One region of the Mesorhizobium sp. BR1-1-4 genome, then DNA from elsewhere that is predicted to be linked to it. Evidence: predicted binding sites of a transcription regulator. Region 1 holds the regulator's gene; the other holds the start of a gene.
The links. The regulator HrcA, encoded in region 1, represses chaperone genes, less so after heat shock. The targets are predictions, from matches to a motif close to GTTAGCACTCNCNNNNNGNGAGTGCTAAC.

Region 1 (9,506 bases):
GAGCAGGACCATGCACTGTGGGATCACGCCCTGGTCGACGAGGCCGAAGCGCTGCTCCGCCGTGCCGCCACCATGGGCACGATCGGCCGCTATCAGCTCGAGGCGGCGGTCCAGTCGGCGCATGTGGCGCGACGGCTGAGCGGCCGCACCGACTGGGCGGCGATCCGCGCGCTCTACGAAGCGCTGTTTTCGATCGCGGGATCACCGGTCGTGGCGATCAACCGCGCGGTGGCGATCGCCGAGACCGAGGGCGCGGTGGCGGGGTTGGCGGCTCTTTACGTGCTGGGAGACGACAAGCGGCTCAATGACTACCAGCCCTACTGGGCCGCGCGGGCCGGCCTGCTGGCCAGGCTCGGCCAGGCACCGCAGGCGCTCGAAGCCTATGATCGGGCGATCGGCCTCGAGCGCGATCCGGCGGTGCGCCGCTTCCTGCAGGCAAGACGCGCCGCGCTCATACAGTGAAGTGTCCGCTCAGGCCGGCCACATTTCGTGCGACGTGTTGAGCGTCTCCATGAGCGGATGCTCGCGCAACCGCGCCCACAGGCGTTCGATACCGGGCCAGGCCGCCCGCGCCATGTCGATGTCGGGATGCCAAGCCACCAGCATGACGAGATAGATGTCGGCCAGCGACATCTGATCGCCGGCGAGCCAGTCGCGGTTGCGCAAGGCTGCATCGACGACGGCAAACCCGCGGTCCATCTCGGCGACCGCCGCCTGTTTCACCGCCTTCGTGCCCTCGGCATCCGTCGTGTAGCGATGGGCGTAGTAGAGCCGCAGCATCGCCGGGTAGAGCACCGAGGACATGAACGCCATCCAGCGCAGGAACTCCGCGCGCGCCGGTTCATCGGCGGTCGGCGCCAGGCCGGCTTGCGGGTGGCGCTCGGCGAGCAGGATGCAGATCGCCGCCGATTCGGTGACCGAGCGTCCGTCCGGCAAGGTCAGCACCGGCACCTGGTTCAACGGGCTGATGGCGAGGAAGGCCGGATCGGGCGCCTCGCTCTTCAGCACGTCGATCTGCTGGAAAGGCGCATCGATCAGCGCCAGCGCCGCCTCGACGACAAAGCCGCCGCTGCCCGGACGCGTGTAGAGCTTGTACATGAAATCCTCCCCCCGGCCCGAACCAGGGCGCGCTCGAGATTTGCACCGGAAGCAGGGGCTACTCAAGTCGGGTAAGGACTCCACGGCAGGTTTTTCAACGGGCCAGGCTCAGGACGCTAAACAAGCTACGTTAGCGCTGCTGTTCTTGGGTATCGAAGCCTAAGCTCCCAGCCCCTCGAACAGGATCGTCGACAGATACCGCTCGGCGAAATCGGGGATGACCACGACCAGGGTCTTGCCCTTGTTCTCGGGCCGCGAGCCGACGACGATGGCCGCCTGCAGGGCCGCGCCCGAGGAGATGCCGACCGGCACGCCTTCGAGGCGGGCGATGAGGCGCGCATTGGCGACCGAATCCTCGTTCGAGACCTTAACGATCTCGTCATAGACCGTGGTGTCGAGGATTTTTGGCGCGAAGCCGGCGCCGATGCCCTGGATCTTGTGCGGGCCGGGCTGGCCGCCCGACAGGACCGGCGAAGCATCCGGCTCGACGGCGACGACATGCAGCGCGGGCTGGCGCTTCTTCAAAACCTGGCCGACGCCGGTGATGGTGCCGCCAGTGCCGATGCCGGCGATGAAGATGTCGATCCCGCCCTGGGTGTCGTTCCAGATTTCCTCCGCCGTCGTCTTGCGATGGATCTCTGGATTGGCCGGGTTTTCGAACTGCTGCGGAATGATGGCGTTGGGGATCGTCGCGGCCAGTTCGTCGGCCTTGGCGATGGCGCCCTTCATGCCTTTCGGGCCTTCGGTCAGCACCAGTTCGGCGCCGAGCAGCGCCAGCATCTTGCGGCGCTCGACCGACATTGTCTCCGGCATGGTCAGGATCAGCTTGTAGCCCTTGGCGGCGGCGGCGAAGGCGAGCGCGATGCCGGTGTTGCCGGATGTCGGTTCGATCAGCGTGGTCTTGCCGGGGGCAATCTTGCCGGCCGCTTCCAGCGCCTCGATCATCGCTACGCCGATACGGTCCTTGACCGAGGCGATCGGATTGAAGAATTCGAGCTTGGCGACCAGATTGGCGACGATGCCCTTCTCCTTGGCGAACTTGTCGAGCCGTACCAAGGGCGTGTCGCCGATCGTGTCGGTGATGGAATCGTAGATGCGGCCGCGGCCGGGTACGCGGGCTGAAGTGACGGGCTTGTTCATTGGTTTCGCTCCCTGGATTTCAGGCAATTGGCAGTAGCCGACAGAATAGGGCTTTCAACCGCGCAAGATAGGCTGCGGCTGGAAAATATCCGAGTGGGGCGCGTGCTGAAAACGCCTGGCACTCGGAAAAGCATTTCCCGAAACAGCCGCGCCAGGGAATGGTTTGGCCGAAACGACCTACTGGCGAGCGGCGATCGCCGCCGCCGCGCCAACCATGAAGGCGCCGGCAGTGCGGTTCAGCACCTTCAGCGCGCGCGGCGACTTCAGGAACCAGCGCGCCTTGGCCGCCAGCGCCAGGTAGGGCACCAGCACGACGAACAGGACGACGACCGTCAGAGCGACGAGAATGCCGTAATCGGCAAGCGTGATCGTCTTCAGGTCGACGATGGTCGGCGTGATGGCGAGGTAGAAGATCATCGTCTTGGGGTTGCCGAGCGTCACGGTGAGGCCGGCGACGAAGCTCGACAGCAAGCCGCCCTTTCCCTTCCTGGCTTCGACGGTTTCAGGTGTGATGCCGGCGGTCCAGAAGCGCCAGCCGAGGAAAGCCAGGTAGGCGACGCCGGCCCATTTGATGGCCAGGAAAACCATGCCGAACTCCTGCGCGACGAAGGCGAGGCCCAGCACCACGGCGGTCAGGTAGGTGAGATCGCCCAGCATGAGTCCGAAGGACATGGCCAGCGACGAGCGAAAGCCCGAGCCCAGCGCACGCGCGACCAGCGCGGTGATGCCGGGGCCAGGAATGGCGGCGGCGATACCGAGTGCGGCACTATAGGCGAGGAATCCGGTGAGGGTCATGGCGCTGGCGTCCAAGGGCAGTCGCGCCCTTGTCGCACGAGGCGGCCTCGGGGAGAACGCCCTGAGCGCGAAATTCGCTTGCACCAGACGGCATGGCCCGGTTCGCAAGGAAGGGTCAGGAGCGGTCGCCGCTATAAGTCACGCGCCAGATCGTGCCGTTGCCGTCCTCGGAGACGATCAAGGATCCGTCGCCGGCCGCCGCAACGCCGACCGGGCGGCCCCACACCTCGCCATTGGAAACGACGAAGCCGGTCATGAAATCCTCGTATTCGCCGGTTGGCTTGCCGTCCTTGAACAGAAGCCGGACCACCTTGTAGCCGGTCCTGTTGCCGCGGTCCCACGAACCGTGCAGGGCAACGAACGCGTCGCCTCGATACGCCTGGGGAAATCCGGTGTCGGCGGGCAAATCCTTGCCATCGTAGAAGGCGATGTTGAGCGGCGCCGAATGCGCCTGCATCAGCACGTCGGGACTGTCAGCCTTGCCGGCGAGATCGGACCGCTCGCCCCTGTGGCGCGGGTCCTCATTGTCGCCGATATAATACCAGGGCCAGCCATAGAAGGCGCCTTCCCTGACCGATGTCGCGTATTCGGCGGGCACATTGTCGCCGAGCCCGTCGCGCTCGTTGACGACACACCATAGCGCGCCGGTCGCCGGCTGGACGGTCATGCCCGAACAGTTGCGCAAGCCGGTGGCGACTGTGCGGCCGTTCTTGCCGTCGGGATCGAAGGCCCGGACCTCGGCCCGGCCCGCCTCGGAACCCCAACTGGCGCCGAGCGGCTTAGCCTTGACCCAGGCGTCGAGCCCGCCCCTGGGCCTCTTGCCCATGTCCTCGGCGACATTCGAGCCGGAGCCGACGGAAAGATAAAGTGTCTTGCCGTCGGGCGAGAAGGCGATGTCGCGGGTCCAGTGGTGGGTCGAAGGAATGTCGGCGACGATGGTTTGCGGCTCGCCCGAGGCCTTCAGGTCGCCATTGCCGTAGGCAAAACGCACGATGCTGTCGCTGTTGGCGACGTAGACCCATTGCGGGTCCTTGCCCGGGGGATAGAAGGCAATGCCATAGGGCCGGTTGAGACCGCCGGCAAAGATGCTTTTCTCAGCGGCTTTCGCGCTGCCCTTCGCCAGGCGATAGACGCGGAGCTGGTTGGCCTTGCTGTCGGCAACGAACAGGTCGCCGTTGGGTGCGATGCGCACGACGCGCGGATTGTCGATCCCCGAGGCGATCAACTCGGCCGAAAACCCCGGCGGCAAATGCGGCTTTGCGTCCGCCGGCATGTCGATCACGCCGGCGCTGTTGGAGGCGGATTTGGTGACATAGGGTTTCGGCAGGTCTTCCGGCTTGATCAGCCGGCGCACGCCGGGCCTGTCCGCGCGCCAGTCGCCGAAGGCGGCCGGGCCCTTGAGCACAGGCTGGTCGGCTGGCTGGGCGAGCGCTGCGGTCGTGACAAACAGTGCGGACATCGCCAGTCCGGCTAATCGCATCACTTCCTCCAATCCGTCATGAAGGAAAGCAACGATCGGTTTGCCCGTGGGTTCCGTTGCGCACCATGCGCAAAACTTCTCGGGTCAGGTCCCGGCAGCGTAAAAATCGTCGTCCAGGCGTTTTTCCAATTCAACGAGATCGGCCGGCAATGGCAGGCCCATGGCGCGCATCTCGCGCAGTTTTTCGCGCAGCTGTTCCTGAATTTCGTGCTGGTCCTCCGGCTGGTTGACCATCTCCTCCAGCAGCAGACTGATCTGGGCCTTGAACGATTCCAGCGCCATTCTTTTTCTCCTTTGCAGCCTGTCTGGATTTACGGTCCCGCCAGGAAAGTCGTTCGCGGTCGAATTCCGGCATGGAAACCAAAGCAATAATTCCTCGGACTCCTTACCTCAGCATGCGGGAAATCAGCTGTGCCGTATAATCCACCATCGGCACGATGCGGGCATAGTTCAGCCTTGTCGGGCCGATGACGCCGAGCGCGCCGACGACGCGGGCGTCCTTGTCGCGATAGGGCGCCACCACCAGCGACGAGCCCGACAGCGAGAACAGCTTGTTTTCCGAGCCGATGAAGATGCGCACGCCCGATCCCTGCTCGGCGAGGTCGAGCAATTGGATCAGCCCGTCCTGCGTCTCCATGTCCTCGAACAGGTGGCGCAAGAGTTCGATGTCGGCCTGGGCGGTGACGTTTTCCAGCAGATTGGCGCGGCCGCGCACGATGAGCCGCGCCGGCAGGCCGCTTTCGGCCCCCGCCCACACCGCAAGCCCCTTCTCGACGAGGTCCTGCGACAGCGTGTCGAGGGCGGCTCTCGTCTCTTCCTTGATGCGGGCGATCTCGGTGCGCGCCTCGGCCAGCGTGCGGCCACGGATATGCGCATTGAGGAAATTCGAGGCCTCGTGCAGTTGCGAGACGGTGATGCCGGCGGGCAGCTCGACGACACGGTTTTCGACATCGCCATTCTGCGATACCAGCACGGCAAGCGCCTTGGTCGGCTCCAGCTGGATGAATTCGATATGCTTGAGCGCCACCTCGTTCTTGGCCGCCAGCACCAGGCCGGCGCCGCGCGACATGCCCGACAGCATCTGGCTGGCCTCGGTCAGCATATGCTCCAGCGTCGCGCCGGAGCCGGAGGCCCGCACCTGCGCCTCGATGGTGCGGCGCTCCTCGTCGGAGAGGTCGCCAAGCTCCATGAAGGCATCGACGAAGAAACGCAGGCCAGCCTGGGTCGGCAGGCGCCCGGCCGAGATGTGCGGCGCGTAGATCAGCCCGAGATGCTCGAGGTCGCTCATCACGTTGCGGATGGTGGCGGGCGACAGCGAGGACGGCAGGATGCGCGACAGGCTGCGCGAGCCCACGGGTTCGCCGTCCCGCAGATAGGAATCGACGATGCGCCGGAAGATGTCGCGCGAGCGCATGTCGAGCGACTGAAGAGCCAGCGACTGCGAGGCGGGATCGACTGCCTTGGTCATTCGGCTAAAAACCTCCGGTTCAAGGATATAGACTTCGGTGGGCCGCGCGCAACCCGGTGTCTGTGTCGGGTCACCGCCCCTTTTCCTTTGCGCCGTGCCCTGCATGCGTCTAAAAGCCGGCCACGATTCAAAAAAATGACAAGAAAGCAGGCCGAATGCGCCCCTCCAAACGCCAATTCGACGAAATGCGCGCCATATCCTTCGAGCGCGGCGTCTCCAAGCATGCCGAAGGCTCGTGCCTGGTGAAGTTCGGCGACACGCATGTCCTGTGCACCGCCAGCCTCGAGGAAAAGGTGCCTGGCTGGATGCGCAATTCCGGCAAGGGCTGGGTGACGGCCGAATATGGCATGCTGCCGCGCTCGACAGGCGAGCGCATGCGCCGCGAGGCCTCCGCCGGCAAGCAGGGCGGCCGCACGCTGGAGATTCAGCGGCTGATCGGCCGTTCGCTGCGCGCCGTGGTCGACCTGCAGGCGCTGGGCGAACAGCAGATCACCGTCGACTGCGACGTCATCCAGGCCGATGGCGGCACCCGCACCGCTTCGATCACCGGCGGCTGGGTGGCGCTGTATGACTGCCTGCGCTGGATGGAAGCGCGGCAGATGGCCAGTGTTTCGAAAGTGCTGAAGGATCATGTCGCGGCGATTTCCTGCGGCATCCATGACGGCCAGCCGGTCATCGATCTCGATTATATCGAGGATTCCTCGGCCGGCACCGACGCCAATTTCGTCATGACCGGCAAGGGCGGCATCGTCGAGATCCAGGGCACCGCCGAGGGCGAGCCCTTCTCCGAAGAGCAGTTCGCGGCCTTGATGGGCCTGGCCAAGAAGGGCATTTCCCGGTTGGTCAGCCTGCAGCAGATGGCGGTGGCCTGAGTTTTCGATGCCGAGCCTGGGCGCCCCCCTCTGGCCTGCCGGCCATCTCCCCCGCAAGGGGGGAGATCGGATGTTGTCGAGAGCTTCGCCAATAATCAGCATAGAATACCACGAGCCGGCGCTCGCGCTGCCAATCTCCCTCCTTGCGGGGGAGATGGCCGGCAGGGCAGAGGGGGGCGCCTCGTGACACCCTCCGCCATTCTTGAATCCGCCCTCTATGTCACCGACCTCGCTGAAGCAGAGGTCTTCTACACCGATATCCTCGGCCTCACTCTCCTCGGCAAGGTCGACGGCCGCCACCTTTTCTTCCGCTGTGGCCCGGGCGTCCTGCTCGTCTTCAACGCCGAGGCGACCAGAATTCCGCCCGCGCCGGACGCAAGGCTGAAAGTGCCGCCGCACGGCACGGTTGGCGAAGGCCATCTGTGCTTTGCCGCAAACGCCGCTGAAATCGAGCTTTGGAAAACCCATCTCTTGGCGAAGAAAATCGCCGTCGAAAGCGAATTCGAATGGCCGCAAGGTGGCCGTTCGATCTATATACGCGACCCTTCGGGCAATTCGATCGAGTTCGCCGAGCCGAGAATCTGGGGCCTTTGATGCACTCGCCAAACCTCCATACGCTTGATGGCAAGAAGATCGTCGTCGCCAGCCACAATGAAGGCAAGCTGCGCGAATTCGCCGAGCTGATGGGACCGTTCGGCTTTGAGGCGAAATCAGCCAAGGCGTATGGCCTGCCCGAACCGGACGAAACCGGCACCACCTTCGAGGAAAACGCCTACATCAAGGCCTTTGCCGCCGCAAAGGCGACCGGCCTGCCGGCACTGTCGGACGATTCTGGCCTGTGTGTCGACGCGCTCGACGGCGCGCCCGGCGTCTATACCGCGAACTGGGCCGAGACACCAGACGGATCGCGCGATTTCGCCATAGCCATGCAGCGCACCGAAGTGGCGATGCAGGAAGTCGGCGCGGCCACGCCCGAGCGGCGCACGGGCCGCTTTGTCGCCGTCATCTGCCTCGCCTTTCCCGACGGCGAGGCCGAATATTATCGCGGCGAGGCCGAGGGCACGCTGGTCTGGCCGCCGCGCGGCGAGCTCGGCTTCGGCTACGATCCGGTGTTTTTGCCCAATGGCTTCGACAAGACCTTCGGCGAGATGAGCGCGGAGGAAAAGCACGGCTGGAAACCCGGCCAGGCGACGGCGCTGTCGCACCGCGCCCGCGCCTTCCAGAAATTCGCCCAAGCCCGGCTTGGTTCGGTGAGGCCTGGCTCGGCATGATCGGACCCGGCACCACCATGGCGCTCGACCGCGGTCCCGGCTTCGGCGTCTATGTCCATTGGCCGTTCTGCGCGGCCAAGTGCCCCTATTGCGACTTCAACAGCCATGTCCGCCACCAGCCGGTCGACCAGGAGCGCTTCGCCGCCGCCTTCGAGGCCGAGTTGGCAACGATGCGCCAGCGCACCGGGCCGCGCGAAGTGACCAGCATCTTCCTCGGCGGCGGCACGCCGTCGCTGATGAAGCCGGAAACCGTGGCCAGGGTTCTGGACGCCGTGGCTGGGAATTGGACGGTGCCTGATGGCATCGAGGTGACGCTCGAGGCCAATCCGTCCTCGGTCGAGGCGGAGCGGTTTCGCGGTTACCGGGCGGCGGGCGTCAACCGCGTCTCGCTTGGCGTGCAGGCGCTGAACGACAAGGATTTGCGCTTTCTCGGCCGGCTGCACAATGTAAGGGAAGCCTTGCACGCCATCGGGCTCGCGCGCGAAATCTTTCCGCGGCTCTCCTTCGACCTGATCTATGCGCGGCCCGGGCAGACGCCGGAGGATTGGCAGGCGGAACTCGAACAGGCGATCGGCCATGCCGCCGACCACCTGTCGCTCTACCAGCTGACCATCGAGGAAGGCACGCCCTTCCATGCGCTGCACGCGGCGAAGAAATTCGTCGTTCCCGACAACGACCACGCCGCCGATCTCTATGCACTGACGCAGGAAATCACGTCGGCGCACGGCCTGCCGGCCTACGAGATCTCCAACCACGCCAGGCCGGGGGCCGAGAGCCGGCACAATCTGACCTATTGGCGCTACGGCGAATATGTCGGCGTCGGCCCCGGCGCGCATGGCCGCTTCGTGGAGAACGGCCACCGTGTGGTGACCATCGCCGAACGGATGCCGGAGACCTGGGCCAATCTGGTCGAGGCCAAGGGCCATGGCATCACCGGCGGCGAGCTGCTGACGCGCTCCGAAGAGGCGGACGAATTTCTTTTGATGGGGCTGAGGCTCGCCGAAGGCATCGACCTCTCGCGCTACGAGGCCTTTTCCGGGCGCGAGCTGTCGAGCGCTCGGCTGTCGGTGCTGCAGGGCGAGGGGCTGGTGGCGCCGATCGGCAACGCCCGGCTGCGTGCCACGCCGGCCGGCATGATCGTGCTCGACGCCGTGGTGGCGGATTTGGCGCGCTAAACCTTGAAAAACGTCCTCTTCGTCTGCAGCCAGAACCGCTTGCGCAGCCCGACCGCCGAACAGGTGTTTTCCACGCGGCGCGACATCGAAGTCGCCTCGGCTGGCACCAATCATGACGCCGACACGCCGCTGACGCACGAGCTCGTCGGCTGGGCGGACATCATCTTTGTCATGGAGAAAACCCACCGGACGAAACTGCGGAAGCAA
Region 2 (9,506 bases), on a different contig from region 1:
ATGACGATCATGTCGCCATATTCGCCGGTCTGGGCGTTGTAGCCGAAGGTCGCGCCCTTGTTCTCAAGGATCTTGCCGGCAACGATCGAGGCTTCCGCACCAGCGTTGGCCGCGATCTGGCGGGCCGGAGCCTGCAGCGCACGACGAACGATGTTGATGCCGGCGGCCTGGTCGGCGTTGACGCCTGTCACCTTGATGTTGGCCGAAGCGCGCAGCAGGGCAACGCCACCGCCAGCAACGATGCCTTCTTCCACGGCCGCGCGGGTCGCGTTGAGGGCGTCATCGACGCGGTCCTTCTTTTCCTTGACTTCGACTTCCGTCGCACCGCCGACGCGGATCACCGCAACGCCGCCGGCGAGCTTCGCCAGACGTTCCTGCAGCTTCTCCTTGTCGTAGTCCGAGGTGGTCTCCTCGATCTGCTGCTTGATCTGGGCGACGCGGCCCTGGATCTCGGCTTTCTTACCGGCGCCGTCGACGATCGTGGTGTTCTCCTTGGAGATCGACACCTTCTTGGCACGGCCGAGCATGTTGAGGCCGACATTCTCGAGCTTGATGCCGAGGTCTTCCGAAATGACCTGGCCACCGGTCAGGATGGCGATGTCTTCCAGCATGGCCTTGCGGCGATCACCGAAGCCCGGCGCCTTGACGGCGGCGATCTTCAGGCCACCACGCAGCTTGTTGACGACCAGCGTGGCGAGCGCCTCGCCTTCGACGTCTTCCGAGATGATGAGCAGCGGCTTCGAGGTCTGCACGACGGCTTCGAGGACCGGCAGCATCGCCTGCAGGTTGGAGAGCTTCTTCTCGTGCAGGAGGATGTAGACGTCCTCCAGCTCGGCAACCATCTTGTCGGCGTTGGTCACGAAATAGGGCGAGAGATAGCCGCGGTCGAACTGCATGCCTTCGACGACTTCGAGTTCGGTCTCGGCGGTCTTGGCTTCCTCAACCGTGATGACGCCTTCGTTGCCAACCTTCTGCATCGCTTCCGCGATCATCTTGCCGACCGACTCGTCGCCATTGGCCGAGATCGTGCCGACCTGGGCAACTTCCTCGGAGGTCTTGATCTTCTTGGCGGCCTTGCCGAGAGCAGCGACCACTTCGGTGACGGCCAGATCGATGCCGCGCTTCAGGTCCATCGGGTTCATGCCGGCCGCAACCGACTTGTGGCCTTCCTGGACGATCGACTGCGCCAAAACGGTCGCGGTCGTGGTGCCGTCGCCGGCGATGTCGTTGGTCTTCGAAGCAACTTCGCGGACCATCTGCGCGCCCATGTTCTCGAACTTGTCTTCAAGCTCGATTTCCTTGGCGACGGTGACGCCGTCCTTGGTGATGCGCGGGGCGCCGAACGACTTGTCGATGACGACGTTGCGGCCCTTGGGACCGAGCGTGACCTTCACCGCGTCGGCGAGGATGTTGACGCCGCGCAGCATGCGCTCACGGGCATCGCGAGAGAATTTTACGTCTTTGGCAGCCATGTTTTAGCTCCTGGCAGGGGCTCGGATAGAGCCCGAAAAATTCAAGTTGAGGGTGAGGCCGATAATCAGCCGATGATGCCCATGATGTCGGATTCCTTCATGATCAGAAGGTCTTCGCCATTGAGCTTGACTTCGGTGCCCGACCACTTGCCGAACAGGATGCGGTCGCCGGCCTTGACGTCCAGCGGGACCAGCTTGCCAGCTTCGTCACGAGCGCCGGAGCCGACGGCGATGATCTCGCCTTCCTGCGGCTTTTCCTTCGCCGTATCCGGGATGATGATCCCGCCAGCGGTCTTGGATTCGGATTCGACCCGGCGAACGACCACGCGGTCATGAAGCGGGCGGAACTTCGACTTTGCCATTTTTTCTTCCTCGATGAGAACGGTGAGAAACAGTTCCTCCGTCCGGCGGCGCCGGACACATAGTTAGCACTCACCAAAGGCGAGTGCTAACGTGGCGCTGAAATAGGCCGCCGACCTGCCAGAGTCAAGGCGCGCGGAGCGCCTCTTGGTAGGATGGCGATGACTTATCGAAGCTTGGCCGAACCGAGCACCAGGAGCGGACAACGTTCCGCCAGGGGATAACTGCCGCTTGGCACGACGCGCACCTGGTCGAACCAACCGCGCGCCTCATCCTCCAGCATGGCCAGCGTCGCGAAGCTGTACTTCGTTTCGGAGCCCGCATAGACGTCGATCGTGTTGATGGATGCCATACTCCATCCGGTGCATGCGGCAAGGGCCTCCCGATTCGGAAACAGCTTGTCGAATGCCGCACGGATTGCTTGCACATCGACGCTGCTGTCGCAGTCGCCGGTCGTGCACGCCATGGCTATCCGCCATTTGAGCGCGTGGAAATTCTCGATTCCGCCGGCCAGGACCAGAGCTTCGATGCCGCGCAGGTCATCCGCGGTTTCCGGCCGAGCAAACACGCGGATCGCCGCACGCCGGCCAGGCTTTAGCACCCTTGCGATTTCACCGAACAGCGAACCGCGCGCGGCCTTGGTATCGACCGCCGACAGGCAGCCGTCGCCGATGACCGCGTCGAAACATTCCCGCTCGACCGGGAGGTCAAGCCAGTTGCCGGCCATCGCCCTTCGCGAGATGTTGTCGCCGGCCCATACGCCGGAAATCATGGCAGCCGATTGATCGATCGCCAACATCGATCTGCCTAGAACCGCCAGTTCAGGTGTCACCCCAAGCAGAAGTACATCGGCATTTCCGAGATCGAGTTCGCGCTCGAATATGCCGACGGTTTCCGGCGTCGGCCGGAGCGGGGCGTCCAGGAGCTTCCAGTGCCGATGATAACTGTCCCAATGATTCGTCATGCAGACCCGTTGGAGCCCAGGAAAGTCTGGCATTGATTGATTAGAGCCGCTTAATGGAAGTGGGGATGGAAGCCAAGAGGTTAGCTGGTGGCGCGCATCATTGTCATAACGCATGAGCATGACCGGTTTCTGGGTCGCCGCGGCCTTCTGCTGCGCCGGAATAGCCGTTACATGCTTTTCGATATTCTCGAGGACCTGAAGAGGCGGGGCCATTCGGTCCGGATTCAGCCTGGCCTCTCCGGACAATCCAGCGCCGATGTCGCGGTTCTGCACGTCGATGCGACAACGACACCGGCAGATTATCTCGAATATGCGCGGAGTTTTCCCTTATGCCTCAATGTCGGGGCCGCCGACATATCGAAACGGCGGGTAAGCGGAGCGCTTCTGGCCGAGGGCGACGGCTGGCTGGGCCCGGTCATCATCAAAAGCAATCTCAACAACCAGGGCATTCCGGAGACACGGCTCAATCGGCGGTCGAGGCGTGCCGGCCAACCGGCACCCTTTGCGCACGTGCCAGCCATGCCGTCCTACGAGGTCTACCAATCCCGGGACGACGTTCCCGATGGCGTCCTCGATCGCGATGATCTGGTCGTGGAAAAGTTCATCCCGGAAAAAGAACCTGACGGCTTTGCGGTGCGCTTCTGGGTGTTTTGCGGAGAGCGCGAGCGCTGCACCCGCTACGTCTCGCCAAACAGCCTGGTCAAGGCATCGGAAACGATCCGGCGCGAGCCCGCCGCTGTTCCCGACGAACTGCGCGAACGGCGGCGTGAACTCGGCTTCGACTATGGGAAATTCGATTTCGTCATGCATGAGGGCAGGGCTGTTCTCCTCGATGCCAACAAGACGCCCGGCCGCCCGCAGAACCTGGTGAAGATGTTCGCGGCCGGCGCTTCCGACCTGGCCGATGGTTTCGAAGGCCTCATCCGCCGGGCGAGATAGGCCCCCGGTTGCCGGTCGCTAAAGAAACAGCCGCAACTGGGTGTGGATGATCGATCGGTAATCCTCGATGGTCCGGCGGCTTTCCACTTCGCCTTGCGCAAGCGCCAGGCGCACAACGCCGCCGGCGAGCTGGAAGATCAGCAGAACCATGCGTTCGAACTGCTCGTGCTTTTCCGGCTCGAGCAAGGCGATGACGTGGTCGCAGAACATCTTGGCTTGATGCCGGGTTTCGGCGATGTCGAGATTCTTCAGCGCCTTGTCGGCCTGGATGGCGTTCTGCAGATCCTGGATGGCCGGATCGCCGGCGACCCGGCTGAGGTAGTCGTCAAGCAGCCGATCGGACGCGGCGATGACGTCCTTGGCTTCGCGGACATCGGCGACGATCGCCGCCAACCTGGCACGGCTGACCTCCGAGAACCGCTCATAGAGCATCGCCAGGATCGCCGACTTGTTGGGGAAGTAGTGGTAGACGGTGGCGATCGGCCCGCCCGCCAGCATGCCGACCTCCTTCATGGTGACGGCGTCGATGCCTTTCTCGCCGATCAGCCGCATGGTGGTCGACAGGATGGCGTCGATGCGCTCGCGGCTGCGCTCCTGCTTGGGCCTGCGCCTGGGCTCGGTGATCGTTCGACTGGCTTGCGTCATGCACCGATCTTTCGCACGAGTTCCCAAATTCCGGTTGACAAGAAATATGATCAAGTATCAGTTTCTGGAATGCTGACAGACTGTCAGCTTTTTTGCCGTGCGGCAAGGACGTTGGGAGGCGCCTATGGCTTCGACAAGCGCTGATCTTCAGGGCGAAGGCGACTGGCTGGTCGGCAATCCCAGCGGCGGGCAGCTCGCCTCGGCCCTGTGGATCGGGTCGGTCGGCCTGCTCATTCTCGGTCTGCAGCCCGTCCTGCTCGGCGCCCTCTATACCGAGGGCCATGTCAGCGGCGACGAACTGGCGTTGGTCGCCACCGCCGAGATGATCGCCATCGCGATTGGTTCGGCGATCGTCGCGATGCTGCTTTCCGCCCACAACATGCGCTGGAAAAGTGCCGTCCTCCTGCTGCTCTTGGCGCTGGCCAATGTGTGGACCGCCTATGCCGCCGGCGCCCACACGCTGATGGCGGCCCGCGCGCTGGCCGGCCTTGCCGAAGGCGGCCTTGTCGCGGTCGCCACCGAACTGATTGCCCGTTCGCGGCGCGCCGAACGCATCGGCGGCTATTTCGTCACCATGCAGACCCTGGCGCAATGCGCACTTGCCCTGGTGCTGGCGCTCTATGTCATTCCAGCCGCCGGGTCGGCTGGCGGCTTCCTCGTTCTTGCCGTCGTCTGCGTCGCGTCGCTGGTGGTCGCCTTTGCTGTCCCTGCCGATTATGCCGATCTGCCGAAGGACGAAAACCTCGCCAATGTGCTGACGGTTCCCTCGATCACCGCGCTGTTGTCGGTCTTCTGCTACTTCATGTTCTTCGGCGCCGTATGGGCCTTTCTGGAGCCGCTTGGCGCCCAATTCGGCATCGACGGCCGCACCGTCGGGCTGATCGTCTCGGCCAGCCTCGCGGCGCAGGTGCTGGGCGCGATGACGGCGACCGTGTTCGAGGCGCGCATCGACTATCGGCTTGCCATCACGGCGATCGGCCTCGTCGCGCTTGTCGCCTCGCTCGTGCTTGCCAGCGGGCCCGGCCTCACGATGTTCTGGGTCGTCGCCCTGATCATGGGTTTTATCCTGCTGTTCATCGTGCCCTACCAGATCCGGCTGGCGATCACCGCCGACGAGACCCGCACCGCCGTGCTGCTGGTGCCGGCCGCCCAGCTTTTCGGCCTGGCGATCGGACCGGTCGCGGCGTCGCTGCTCATCGACGGCAAGGAGTTTCGCCCGGTTCCCGAGTTCGCCGCCGCAAGCGCTGTCGCCAGCGTGGCGTTGCTTTGCCTGTTTGTCCTGGCGGCGCGGCGTCGCCGCGCGATTGCGTGAGCACCGTGTCGAACAGCTGGAGCAACTGGTCCGGCTTTGTCACCGCCGAGCCGCGGCTGCTTGCCAGTCCGGCCGATGCCGGCGAACTCGGCGATCTCATTCGCACCGCACCCGGCCCGGTCCGCGTCGTCGGCGCCGGTCACTCCTTCACGCCATTGGTGAAATCCCAAGGCACCATCCTGTCGCTGGAGAAGCTGGAAGGGCTGGTCGCGCATGACGCGAAAAAACATCAGGCGTGCGTGCGGGCGGGGACGCGGCTTGGTCCGCTCATGCACATGCTGCAAGGCATCGGCCAGGGCCTGCCCAATATGGGCGACATCGACCGCCAGGCGATTGGCGGCGCGCTGGGCACGGCCACCCATGGCTCGGGGCCTACGCTGGGCGCGTATCACACACAGCTGGAAACGGTGCAGATCGTCGACGGGCTTGGCAAGGTCCGCGACTTCAAGCGGGAAGGGGATCAGGAAACGATCCATGCGATCGGCGTTGCGCTTGGCGCCTTCGGTGTGCTCAGCGAAGTGACGTTGAACAACATCGCGACCTACCGGCTGCGGCGCCGCAAATGGGTGCTGCCGATAGCCGACATGCTGCGCGATTTCGAAAAGATGATGAGCGAGCACCGGTCGGCCGAATTCTACTACATCCCATTTTCAGGCTACGCGCAGTTCATCGCCAGCGACTTCAGCACCGAGGCGACCACCCCGCGCCCCACCGACGATGACGAGGGCTCGCTGCGCACGCTGCGCCGCCTGCGCACCGGGCTTGCCTGGCTGCCCTCGCTGCGCCGCAGGCTGATCCTGGGCGCGGTCGCCAAGGTGCCGGCCGAGGATTACGTGCAGGACTGGCTCAACGTCTATGTCAGCGACCGGCAGACCAGGTTCAACGAGATGGAATATCACCTTCCGTTCGAGGAGGGGCCGAAGGCGCTGGCCGAGATCATCGAACTGACCGAGAAGCATTTTCCGGAAGTCTATTTCCCGATGGAAGTGCGGTCGGTGGCATCGGATGAATTCTGGCTCTCCCCTTTCCACAAAAGGCTCACCTGTTCCATCGCCATCCACCATGACGCGGCGAACGATCCGTTGCCGTTCATGCGCGCGGCCGAGCCGATCTTCCGCGGATATGGCGGCAGGCCGCACTGGGGCAAGATGCACAGCCTGAAAGCGGCCGACCTGAAAAAGCTCTATCCGCGCTGGGACGATGCGATGGCGGTGCGCCGCGACATCGATCCGCAAAACCGCTTCGTCTCGCCCTATATGGCCGACCTGTTCGGCATCGAACCCAGTTCTTTCGGCATCCAGCCATGAAGGCGTATTTCGCCACGCTTTCGGATGCGCTGAGAGAGGCGGACATTTTCCAACCCTGCCTGCTGCTCGACCTCGATCGGCTGGATGGCAACATTGCCCTGGTGAAGAAGCGGCTTGACCCCAGTCTTGCCGTCCGTTTGGTCGACAAGTCGCTCGCTTGCCTGCCGCTGCTCTCCCATATCGGCAAGGCGCTTGGAACCCACCGCCTCATGACCTTCCATCCGCCGATCACCGAGGCGGTGCTTAAGGCGTTCCCGGATGCGGATCTGCTGTACGGCAAACCGATGCCGGTTGGCGCGGCCAGGGCGGTGCTTTGCAGAGGCGACGTGGCTTGGTCGCGGGTCTGCTGGCTGATCGATACACAGGAGAGACTGGCGGAATATGGCGCGCTCGCCGACGAACTCGGCGCCGAATTGCGCATCGCTTTCGAAATCGATGTCGGACTGCATCGCGGCGGCTTTGCCGAACCGGCGGCCCTGTCGCGGGCGCTGAATGCGCTGCCTATCCACAAAGGGCTGCGCTGCGAAGGCGTCATGGCCTATGAGGCGCATGCGCCGCACATACCCGGCCTGTTCGGTGGACCGGCCAAGGCGTTGGCGCAAGCCTCCGAACAGGCCGCCGCTTTCGTCGCGCGCCTCGGCGCCGACCAGCGCCATGTCCTGAACATTGGCGGCAGCAAGACCGCGCTGCTTCATCATGGCGGCATTGCCAATGAAGTGTCGATGGGCTCGGCCTTCGTGCTGCCCGTCGATTTCGACACGCCCGGCCTTGAGGGCTTCCAGCCGGCGGCCTTCATCGCGACGCCAATCCTGAAAGTGGTCGAGCCGATGCTGCCTGGCCCGCCGGCGGTCTCGCGCCTGCTGCAGGCGCTGGGCCGGTTTCCGCGCAAGGGCTGCTATCTCTATGGCGGCAAGTGGATGGCCGAACCGGTGTTTCCCGAACGCATGACGACAAACGGCCTGCTTGGCCTGTCTTCCAACCAGCAATTCATGGGTCTGCCCGCCCAGGCCGTCGTCAGGCCCGGTGACTATGCGTTCCTGCGGCCCACGCAGAGCGAGGCCGTGCTGCAGCACTTCGGACCGATCGCGGTGCTTTCCGGTGGCAGGATCGTCGACCGCTGGCCGGTGTTGCCGATGATGTAAGCATCTCGGGCGCCTTCGTTGATAGTTGACTCCGTCAAGTAAATGATCGATCCTGTGCCAGCAGGAGATGACTCGAATGACAATCCGCCATCAGCCAGACAAGGCTGCGCCCAACAAGGGCCTGATCGATGCGGTGCGGGCGTTCAACCGCTTCTACACCCGCCAGATCGGACTGCTCGATGAAGGGCTGCTGAAGAGCGCCTTCTCGCTGACCGAGGCACGCGTGCTCTACGAACTGGCGCATCGTGACGGACTGACCGCGACCGATCTCGGGCGCGATCTCGGTCTCGACGCCGGCTATGTCAGCCGTTTGCTGAAGAAGTTCGAGCGCCTTCACCTCATCTCCAGGGCCACGCTGGCTTCGGACGCTCGGCAATCGTCGATCGCGCTGACGCCGGCGGGCAGGAACGCCTTCGCGCCGCTGAACCAGGGTTCGCACGATCAGGTCGCGGCGCTGCTCGATCGTCTGCCTGCGTCGGAGCAGGACCGGCTGGTCAAGTCCATGCGGACCGTGCAGCGTCTGCTGGACGCCGGTGCAGAGCCCAAAATCCCTTATCTGCTGCGGCCGCCGCAGGTCGGCGACATTGGCTGGATCATCCGCCGGCAAGGCATGCTCTACGCGCAGGATTATGGCTGGGACGAAACCTATGAGGCGCTGGTCGCCGAAATCCTCGCGGCGTTCGTAAAATCCTACGATCCGAAATGGGAGCGCGGCTGGATCGCCGAGCGCGAAGGCGAGGTCGTCGGCTCGGTCTTCGTCGTGCGCAAGTCGGATCAGGTGGCCAAGCTCAGGCTGCTCTATGTCGAACCTTCGGCACGGGGGCTCGGCATCGGCAAGCGCCTGGTCGAGGAATGCATCGGCTTTGCCCGCGCCAGGGGGTACAGGACGCTGACCCTATGGACCAACGATATTCTGACCGCCGCCCGGCACATCTACCAGGCGGCCGGTTTCAGGCTGATCGAGGAAGAGCCTCACCATTCCTTCGGCAAGGATCTGGTCGGCCAGAACTGGGAACTGGAGCTGTAGCAGCGCGTCATGCCTTGACGGGCACCCAGATCTCCAGCCCGCCATTGCCGGTGTGGGCATCGAATTCAGGCCCGTAGCGCTCGAATTCCGGCGCATCGGCAACCTCATGGCCGGATGCCGGCAGCCAGCTGTTCCAGATCGTATTGATCGTTCGCCGGATGGTCGAGATGTGTTCGCGATGCGTGAAAACGGCGTATCTCTGCGCCGGCACCCGCACCCGTTGGAACTCCTTCGGCAGATCGGCGAAGTCGCGCACCTCGACGCCGACGACATAATCGAAATTGCCGGCATCGTCGCCATTGAGGCAGACGCCGTAGAAAACGCCGGCCACTTGCCCG

Region 2: the regulator HrcA is predicted to act here: its motif matches at 1,897-1,925, upstream of groES (co-chaperone GroES).

The regions. Positions count from the first base shown of each region.
Region 1 is NZ_JAIUIB010000001.1:614,249-623,754, reverse strand. Features, by position in the region: gene LB571_RS03100 (RNA polymerase sigma factor) at 1-462, shown strand, start outside; gene LB571_RS03095 (glutathione S-transferase family protein) at 472-1,098, opposite strand; gene cysK (cysteine synthase A) at 1,258-2,238, opposite strand; gene LB571_RS03085 (LysE family translocator) at 2,416-3,033, opposite strand; gene LB571_RS03080 (PQQ-dependent sugar dehydrogenase) at 3,149-4,492, opposite strand; gene LB571_RS03075 (hypothetical protein) at 4,598-4,795, opposite strand; gene hrcA (heat-inducible transcriptional repressor HrcA) at 4,899-5,981, opposite strand; gene rph (ribonuclease PH) at 6,137-6,853, shown strand; gene LB571_RS03060 (VOC family protein) at 7,037-7,447, shown strand; gene rdgB (RdgB/HAM1 family non-canonical purine NTP pyrophosphatase) at 7,447-8,124, shown strand; gene hemW (radical SAM family heme chaperone HemW) at 8,121-9,299, shown strand; gene LB571_RS03045 (low molecular weight protein tyrosine phosphatase family protein) at 9,303-9,506, shown strand, end outside.
Region 2 is NZ_JAIUIB010000004.1:142,331-151,836, forward strand. Features, by position in the region: gene groL (chaperonin GroEL) at 1-1,472, opposite strand, end outside; gene groES (co-chaperone GroES) at 1,538-1,834, opposite strand; gene LB571_RS09880 (class I SAM-dependent methyltransferase) at 1,999-3,009, opposite strand; gene LB571_RS09885 (hypothetical protein) at 2,968-3,735, shown strand; gene LB571_RS09890 (TetR family transcriptional regulator) at 3,754-4,380, opposite strand; gene LB571_RS09895 (MFS transporter) at 4,505-5,692, shown strand; gene LB571_RS09900 (D-arabinono-1,4-lactone oxidase) at 5,698-6,999, shown strand; gene LB571_RS09905 (alanine racemase) at 6,996-8,141, shown strand; gene LB571_RS09910 (helix-turn-helix domain-containing GNAT family N-acetyltransferase) at 8,218-9,168, shown strand; gene LB571_RS09915 (AraC family transcriptional regulator) at 9,176-9,506, opposite strand, start outside.